DNA from 3 places in the Bacillus sp. C1 genome. Region 1 is predicted to be linked to each of the others. Evidence: predicted binding sites of a transcription regulator. Region 1 holds the regulator's gene; each other region holds the start of a gene.
The links. The regulator LexA, encoded in region 1, represses DNA repair genes until DNA is damaged. The targets are predictions, from matches to a motif close to CGAACATATGTTCG.
Positions count from the first base shown of each region.

Region 2: a site for LexA is predicted at 2,070-2,083, ahead of recA (recombinase RecA). Genes of this name have one in related genera too.
Region 3: a site for LexA is predicted at 1,592-1,605, ahead of recN (DNA repair protein RecN). Genes of this name have one in related genera too.

Region 1 is NZ_JBTMZT010000001.1:1,019,308-1,022,582, reverse strand. Features, by position in the region: gene ACX5JI_RS05495 (DUF896 domain-containing protein) at 1-81, opposite strand, end outside; gene ACX5JI_RS05490 (YneB family resolvase-like protein) at 127-783, opposite strand; gene lexA (transcriptional repressor LexA) at 926-1,546, shown strand; gene ACX5JI_RS05480 (DUF4097 family beta strand repeat-containing protein) at 1,574-2,374, opposite strand; gene ACX5JI_RS05475 (DUF1700 domain-containing protein) at 2,380-2,922, opposite strand; gene ACX5JI_RS05470 (PadR family transcriptional regulator) at 2,927-3,238, opposite strand.
Region 2 is NZ_JBTMZT010000001.1:895,460-898,734, reverse strand. Features, by position in the region: gene rny (ribonuclease Y) at 1-505, opposite strand, end outside; gene recA (recombinase RecA) at 968-1,999, opposite strand; gene ACX5JI_RS04820 (competence/damage-inducible protein A) at 2,144-3,275, opposite strand, start outside.
Region 3 is NZ_JBTMZT010000001.1:461,225-464,499, reverse strand. Features, by position in the region: gene recN (DNA repair protein RecN) at 1-1,481, opposite strand, end outside; gene argR (arginine repressor ArgR) at 1,716-2,165, opposite strand; gene ACX5JI_RS02495 (TlyA family RNA methyltransferase) at 2,308-3,144, opposite strand; gene dxs (1-deoxy-D-xylulose-5-phosphate synthase) at 3,148-3,275, opposite strand, start outside.

The sequences.
Region 1 (3,275 bases):
TTGTTCTTCTTCAGTTAAGCCTTCAGCTTTCGCTTTTTTTGCTAAGAAGTTAATACGTTCAATGAGTTCGTGACTTAGCATCTCGAATCCCCCTTCTACTTAAAACTGATACTTATCATACAATAGTTAGTCTTGTTTATCAAGCAATTGCTTTGTATATTCCACGTATCTTCGATGCACTGTTGCTTTTGACACATCATGCCCAAAACCACGAAGCGTCGCAGCAATTTCTTCAAACGTTAATTCATTACGACGAAGACGTACAATTTCTTCAATCGGCACTTCTTTCTTGTCACGTCCTGTACTTAAATGACGATTTTTAAAATTTTTTTCCGGACGAAATCCTCGTTCTACTGCACGCTGCATGCCACGTTTAATCTTCAAATTATGAATCTTTCTCTGATATTCTTCAACTATACCGATAATATCTAGCACCATAGAATCAGCATCAGAAAGTTGTAATTCACCATTATGCGTATGCGTATATACTTTTATTCCTTCTTTATGTAAACAATGCATTAAGGCAATCTTTGCATTCCCTCTTCCAAGACGTGTTTCATCTTGAATAAGAAGCACATCAACCTGTTCAGTTCGAATGATGTCTAGCACTTCTAATATACCATCTCGCTCAATTGTATAGCCACTTGCCTTCTCCTCAAACACCTTTATAACATTCATTTGATATCGCTTAGCTAAATGCAATAATTCATCTTTTTGGCGTGATAATGAAGTTTCTTGGGCTTCTTTCGTTGTGCTTACACGGGCATAAATGATTGCATTCACTTTAAATCCCTCTTCCTTATTTCGATTTTTCTTTTAGTGTACCACAAATCGCTTTTTCATTCGAACTTATGTTTGTAGAATGTTTTTTCTCATGTTATACTTATAAGTAAGAAAATTGAAAGAAAACGAGGTGTTAAAAAACGTGGAAAAGTTAACAAAACGCCAGCAAGACATTCTCGACTTCATTAAGCTAAAAGTACAAGAAAAAGGTTATCCACCTTCCGTACGCGAAATTGGTCAAGCGGTTGGCCTTGCTTCTAGTTCTACGGTGCACGGACATTTATCACGTCTAGAAGAAAAAGGTTACATTCGACGTGATCCAACAAAACCGAGAGCTATTGAAATTTTAGGGGAAGTAAAAATCGAAACAGAGACACAATCAGTCGTTCAAGTCCCTATTATTGGGAAAGTTACAGCTGGTTTGCCAATTACAGCAGTTGAAAGTGTAGAAGAGCATTTCCCGCTTCCTGCAAATGTTGTTGCTGGAGCAGACCAAGTATTTATGCTACGAATCTCTGGAGATAGTATGATTGATGCAGGTATCCTTGACGGAGACTTGGTTGTTGTTCGTCAACAGCATTCTGCATACAATGGAGAAATTGTCGTTGCTTTAACAGAAGATAATGAAGCAACTGTGAAACGTTTTTACAAGGAAAAAGATCATTTCCGCCTGCAACCCGAAAACTCTTCTTTAGAGCCAATCATTTTAGATAAAGTTTCTGTTATTGGAAAAGTAATCGGTGTATACCGTGATTTACATTAAAAATAGACCAGCAAAACTGGTCTATTTTTAATTTACTTCAATTGTTACATCTCCAGCAGATGTGTTCCCGCTAATTTTCACACTACCATTCCCTATCGTTATCTCTCTATCTTCTTCCTTAAAAATACTCACTTCTCCAGCAAATGTTTTCCCACTAACAGTCGCATCTTGAGGCTTCTCAAGTAAACGAATGTCAACGTCACCTGCAGTTGAACTTGCTTCTAAATCATATTTGGAGTCATGATCAATAACATCTACATCTCCACTTGTTGTTTTCGCAACAACTTTGCCACTTACTTTTTTCATTTTAACTTCGCCTGCTTTTGAAGATCCTTCCACTTTCTTCGCTGTTACTCGCTCGATCTCTACATCTCCACCTAGTGTCGCTGCCTCTACACGTTCACTTTTCACATCATTTACCGCTATCTCACCTGCAGAAGAGCTTACTTTTATTTCTTGATAGAGACGTTCTGGGACAATAATTGTTATCTTTGGCGTTTTAAATCCAAACGATAAAAATGAAAAATCCAAAGAAATTCCTTTTTTTATCTTACCTTGAACCTTTAGTGTATCCCCCTGTTCCTCAATACTCACTTTTTGTTTCTCAATATTCCCTGTTTGTTTTATATAAAAAGAAGAATCATTGCCCTGCTGAATTGTAACGTCCCCAGCATCCAAACCAATTTCTAATTTTTTAATTGTTTCATTCTTAATAACTTTTTCTTTCTCTCCTCTTTCCACCGCATCCACTGCTTTTGTATATGTTTGCGATACCCCAATAACCCCAATGATAATACAAGCAACAGCTACCAATACTATTTTTTTCATCTCACCTATTCCCCTTTAATCATTTTGAGATTCCAATTGACATAACCTACACAAACATTTTTAAACCATTTTGTACAGTAGTAAGCAGATATACATAACAATAATCCCACTCCAACAAATGCAATTGAAACAAATACATCGAGCCATAAGAAAGTACCTGTTAGTACTTTAACTACTACTAGCAGCGGGGCCACAACCGAGGCAACTCCCCCAACCCAAAGTGAAAAGATAAAACTTGCGATTACAACTAAAGGACCTAATACAATAATAAAGTTTAATAGACTAAGACCAATCGCCGCCGTTACAGCTCTTGTAATATTCGAAGCTGACGGATCTTTTTTCATCTCATCAAAACGGTATAATGCCAACATTTCTTTCGCAATTGCTTTTGGTGAGCCGAGCCCTTTTATAATTTCAAATTCTGTCTTCCCTTCCTCTATCCCAAACTGAAAATGCTCCTCATAATCGTATAAAATATCTCGGCTTTCTTCTTCTGGTAACTTTCTAAGATGTCCCGATAATTCTCGAAGAAACTGTTCTTTGTTCATCTCATTACACCTCTTCAATAATTTCTTGTACCCCTTTAGCAAAATCACGCCACTCCGTTACAAGTAAATGGAGTTGCTCTTCACCTTGATTTGTTAATTGATAATATTTACGCGGTGGTCCTTCTGTCGATTCTTTTAAATACGTGTGAAAATAACCCTCTTTTGTTAAACGACGTAATAACGGATATACTGACCCTTCTGATATTAAAAATTTATTTGAAATTTGCTGAACGAGTTCATAACCGTAGCAATCTTTTCGTTTGACAAGCGCCAGCACACAAAGTTCTAACACACCTTTTTTAAACTGGACGTTCAAAAATACTCCTCCTCTTTAATTAGTACTACTCAATACA
Region 2 (3,275 bases), 120 kb from region 1:
TTTCACTTTCTACTTTTCCTAAGATAATTGCTTTTGCTTGTTCGCGTGTCAGATTGGAAATGCGCTCTAATTCCGTTTGTTGCTTTTGAACTAACTCTCCCACTTTGCTTTCCAACTCTTCAATCTGTTGTTGTCTCGCTACAAGAGATTCCTCTTTCTTTTCTAACATTCGCTCGCGTTTATCGAGCGTTTCGTCTTTACGATCAAGGTTCTCTTCTTTTTGCATTAAACGATTTTCTTGTTTTTGTAATTCACTTCTACGATCACGAATTTCTAATTCGGCTTCTGTACGAAGTGTATGAATTTCATCCTTTGCTTCTAAAAGCGCTTCCTTCTTAAGTGCCTCTGCCTCACGATTCGCTTCGTCTAAAATACGTCTCGCTTCGTTTGCTGCACCATTAATCTTCGCTTCTGCAATAGACTTTCGAACAAAAAAGCCAACAACTGCACCGACTGTTGCAAGCAAAATGGAGATGAGTATCCAAATTAATGTACTACTACTCATGATTTCACCTCCCCTTGCTATGAATGAAAAAAGACTGTCGGCATGTACATTGATTCGCAACGTACAGCAAAGACCGTCGTCCCGCTTTTTTAAGGGACTTTCTTCATTTCACAATTAAAATGTCATATTATTATTTCGGCAAGATTTAAGTCTTACTCCGAATATTACTTCTCTTCTAGAGAAGAGTGTATCGTATATAAGAAAAAATATACATTCTCATTGTATCTATCGCAATTTTCATTGTCAAGCGTTGTCTACTTTTACTTTCTTTACCTTTGTACCTTAATCATCTATGAATAATAAAAACAAATCATATATTATCCTGGAAAACCTTAGTAAATGCCATCTAATCGTCCTAAAACATGTAAATATTTTTCTTTATACACTTTCCTCAAAGTAATGAAAATATTTTGTATTCGTATACATATAACAAAAAAAGACACACGAACGTGTCTTTTTTCATTAATCAATAAGCGTTCCATCTTCCATGTTTTCAGAAGCAGAATCCTCACCAATTCCATGATGTTCACGAATAAAGAAGGCAATTTCATCTCTTACATCCGGATTTTCTTTTAAGAACTGCTTCGAATTTTCACGACCTTGTCCTAAGCGTTCTTCATTGTAAGAGTACCAAGCACCACTCTTTTGAACGATATCAAGTTCAGAAGCCATATCTAAGATTTCACCTTCTCTTGAAATCCCTTCTCCGTACATAATATCAACTTCAGCAACACGGAATGGTGGTGCTACTTTATTTTTAACTACTTTTATTTTTGTTTTATTACCAACAATATCGTTACCCTGCTTTAATTGCTCGGCACGACGTACTTCAAGACGAACTGTTGAATAGAATTTCAACGCACGACCACCTGGAGTTGTTTCTGGGTTCCCGAACATAACCCCAACTTTTTCACGAATTTGGTTAATAAAGATCGCAATTGTTTTTGATTTGTTGATTGCACCTGAAAGCTTACGAAGCGCTTGTGACATTAAACGTGCCTGTAAACCGACATGAGAGTCACCCATATCCCCTTCGATCTCAGCTTTCGGCACAAGAGCTGCTACAGAGTCAATTACGATAATATCAATTGCTCCACTTCGTACTAAAGCTTCTGCAATTTCTAAACCTTGTTCTCCTGTATCAGGTTGTGATAATAGTAACTCATCAATATTAACACCTAACTTTTGTGCATATACAGGATCCATCGCATGCTCAGCATCAATAAATGCTGCTTGTCCACCTTGACGTTGCACCTCTGCAATCGCATGTAAGGAAACTGTTGTTTTACCTGAACTTTCAGGTCCATAAATTTCAATAATACGGCCGCGTGGGTAACCACCTACACCTAAAGCTACATCAAGTGCTAACGAACCACTCGGCACCGTAGAAATTCTACGTTCCGCTTGTTCTCCCAATTTCATAATTGAACCTTTACCGAATTGCTTCTCTATTTGTTTTAACGCCATATCTAATGCCGCTTGACGATCACTCATTCAAAATTCCTCCTTAACTGAATTGCTACTCTTATTATACCTATTTTCATATCAATTTGCCAACAAAAATCGAACGTTTATTCGATTTTTTTATTTTCTATAGAAGAATGTATCATTTTTCATTACAAAAAAGCTAGAAAAGATTTAAATCTCTTCTAGCTTTTTATATAAATGATAAAATCCATATTTCACCGAGCGTTCTCGAATTTGCTGACGGCTTCCGCTTAATATAAGAGAAAAAACAACAGTTGGTTCATTCTTTATTGCTATACCTACAAAAACAGTACCAGGTTCTTTATTTTCCGAAGCATCCGGTCCTGCCACTCCAGTGAAGCTAATTCCAACATCTGCCTTCAATAATGTCTTTACATTTTCAGCAAGATAACGAGCACATTGTTCACTAACAGCACCAAATTTTCGTAGTGTTTCTTCAGGTACTTGCAACATATGTTGCTTCACATCGTTATGATAGCAAATTACGCCGCCCTTAAACACAGAAGATACACCTGCATTTTCTGTTACTTGATTTCCAAATAGACCACCTGTTAAACTTTCCGCACATGCTAAAGTTAAACCTTTTTTCTTCAATAAATCGATTGCTTTATTATGAAGAAAATCTTGGTTATACCCGTAGAAAAATTCCCCTACTCGATCTAAAATCAAATTTTCCACATGTTGAATAAGCACTTCTGCTTGCTTTATATCGTGATGTTTAGCGGTCAAACGGAGCGTTACTTCTCCATCTGAAGCTAGTGGAGCAATTGTTGGATTCGTTTGACCCTCAATTAAATCTTGAACTTTCACTTCTAGTTGGGATTCTCCAATACCGAAAAAACGAAGAACACGGGAATATATATGCTCTTCAGTTGTAAAGTTACGTAAAAACGGCTCTACGTAGCTTGTATACATCGGTTTCATTTCTTTTGGCGGGCCTGGTAATAGAATATAAACCTTTTCTTTCTTAGCTACTCCCATCCCCGGTGCCATACCATGATCATTTGCAAATACAGTCGATCCTTTTAAAACAAGCGCTTGTTTCTTATTATTTTCTGTGAACTCGCGTCCTGTACGTTTGAAATATTCACCAATTGACGTTAGTGCCACTTCATCATAAACAAGTTCTTCTTGCAAGGCTGACGCAATGGTTTCTTTCGTCAAATCATCTTTTGTCGGTCCTAATCCACCAGTAAAAATGAGTATATCTGCACGCTTCTCAGCAATTTGAATCGCTTCTTGTAAACGATGATTATTATCACCGACAACAGTATGATAATAC
Region 3 (3,275 bases), 560 kb from region 1:
ACACGATAAATTTTTTCCGCAATCGCTTGTGCTACCCGACCACTCACTCCCGTATCTACTTCATCAAAAATGACAGATGCAACACCTTGATGCTTAGAAAAAATACTTTTCAGAGCTAAAATAATACGGGATAATTCCCCACCAGAAGCTACTTTCGAAAGTGCTTTTAATGGTTCACCTGGATTCGTTGAAATATAAAATTCCACATGATCATATCCATCAGCCGTTAGTTTCACTGGAGTCCCTTCTATAAGCGGGTCATCAATGATTCCTTCTCTTTTTACAATCCTCACTTCAAATTTTGTTTTTTCCATATACAGTTCTTTTAATTCTTGGTGGATTGCATTTGTAAGATGGTTTGCAAGCTCATGACGCATATTACTCAATATCATTGCTTCCTTCAAAATTACACTTTCTAATTCTTTTAGTTTCTTTTTCGTCGTTTCAATATGTACATCTTTATTTTCAATTGTAAAAATTTCTTGCTCTATTTTATCAGCATACGCTAAAATCTCTTCTACAGTATTTCCATACTTTCTCTTTAGCATACGAATTTCGTTTAAACGTGTTTCAATTTCATCTAAACGATTTGGATCATATTCCATCATATCTAATTTTTCCCGAAGCTGATAGGCAACTTCTTCTAATAAATAGTAACTATTAGCAATCGAATCATGATTCTCTTGATATGCTTCGTCTAAGTGTGTGATACTCTCCATTTGTCCCATCGCATTTCGTACATGATCAAGCCCACTGCCATCTGCACTTAACAAACGGTATGCATCACCAAGCGCCTTGTAAATTTTTTCGAAGTTAGAAATTTTTAATCTCTCTTCCGTCAATTCATTTTCTTCATCGGCCTTCAAATCCGCTTTACGAATTTCCTCATGCTGAAATTGAATTAAATCTAACCGATGCGCCATCTGTTGTTCATTCTCTGTTAAAGATTTAAGTTGCTTTTTTAATTGTTCATACTCACCGTATACACCTTGATATATATCCAATTGGTTTACGATACGATTTCCATCAAAATGATCGAGCATAAACAAATGACGCTCCTCATTCATCAAATCTTGCGTCTCATGCTGACCGTGAATATCGACAAGTGTTTTCCCAATTTCTTTTAATATACTGAGTGTGACAAGTTTACCATTTACCCGACATACACTTTTCCCGTTTGCAGCGATGTCACGTTTTAAGATAATCATCCCATCTTCAATTTCAATATCCAACTCTCCAGCTTTCGCAATACATGGATGCTTATCATCCTCTATATAAAATAAGCCTTCGATTTCAGCTTTCTCTGTTCCATATCTAACAAACTCTGCTGAACCGCGCCCACCAACAAGTAAGCTAATTGCATCAATAATAATGGATTTTCCAGCACCTGTTTCACCACTCAAAACAGTTAAACCTTTTTGAAAAGAAATATTTAATGACTCAATAATAGCAAAGTTTCTAATCGATAATTCCGATAACAATGCCCCATTCACCTCGTTATAAACTAATCCTCTATTAAGAGCTCCCGCCGAATGCGTTTTACTCAAGTAGTTATTACTTATATCATTTCTTCTAGCCCGCTCCATTGTACCAAACATTTGTTTTACGGGTCAATCCATCGATTTTTTAACTTTACTCTAAAAAACACTATTTTGCCTATAATAAAAATATCTTGTTTACTTTCTGCTTTAAGCAAAAAAGTAAACAAGATTTTTTTACAGCATATTTAAGAAACGATCTGATACAACACCTGTATCATCAGGTGTACGACAAATAATTAAGCAAGTATCATCACCACAAATGGTTCCAATAATCTCATCCCATTCTAAATGATCAATAAGTGCTCCGAGTGCATGTGCATTACCCGGTAATGTCTTTAGCACAAGCATATGTCCTGCTGTGTCTAACTTTACAAACGAATCAACAAGATTTCGTTTTAATTTTTGTAACGGATTAAACCTTTGATCTGCCGGTAAGCTATATTTATAGCGACCATCATGTAATGGCACTTTTACTAAGTGCAACTCTTTAATGTCACGTGATACAGTTGCTTGCGTTACATTAAAACCTTCATTACGTAAAATATCAACTAGTTCATCTTGTGTTTCGATTTCTTTATTCGCAATAATTTCTCTGATTTTAATATGGCGCTGACCTTTATTCATACATTTGCACCTCACACTATCTCTTACCATAGTTTAAACATTGGTATATTTCACTTATTTATGTTAACTTATAATCGTTTACTTGTACATAATTGTTTTTACAATCATTATACAATTCCAACAAAAAGAGGAACAACAACTGTTATTCCCCTTTCCCTTTTTGTTTTAAGGCCTCATGGGCTTCTGTTACAACTTGTTCTACAGCCGGAGAATGATTTTCACCAATTTCACGCTCACCATGCCACTTTAAATGAATTAAAAACTCAATATTTCCATCTCCACCTGTTATAGGAGAGAATGTTAAGTTTTCAACATCATATCCTTCTTTTATAGCAAAATCAACAATCATTTCTACGACAGCTTCATGAACTTTACGATCCCGAACAATACCTTTCTTGCCGACCTGCTCTCTTCCAGCTTCAAATTGCGGCTTAATCAAAGCTGCTACATCACCATTTGGAGTAAGGATTGTTTTTAATACCGGCAAAATAAGCTTTAACGATATAAATGAAACATCAATACTCGCAAACTGCGGTAAACCGCGCTCTAAATCAGCCGGTGTTACATAACGGAAATTCGTTCGTTCCATAACGACAACACGCTCATCTTGACGAAGCTTCCAAGCGAGTTGATTGTATCCTACATCCAAAGCGTAAGATAATTTCGCACCATTTTGCAGCGCACAATCGGTAAAGCCACCAGTTGATGAACCAATATCCAACATGATTTTATCTTGTAAATCAAGATTGAAGGCTTGTAATGCCTTTTCCAATTTGTAACCGCCACGGCTTACATATGGCATAACTTGTCCTTTTACCGTAATCGGTGTATCTTGCGGTATTTTTTCTCCTGGCTTATCGAGTCTCATTTCATTTGCATAGACAAGTCCCGCCATAACAGCACGTTTTGCCTTTTCACGCGTTTCTATAAGCCCTCGTTCTACTAATAGTACATCTACTCTTTCTTTTTTTACACTCATTTGTTACGCCCTTTTTTGTTTTGATGGAATCATTGTATGAATACGGTCCACAACAGCATCTGTCGTTAAACCAATTTCTTCTAATAGCTTTGTAACACTACCGTGTTCAATGAAATGATCCGGGATGCCCA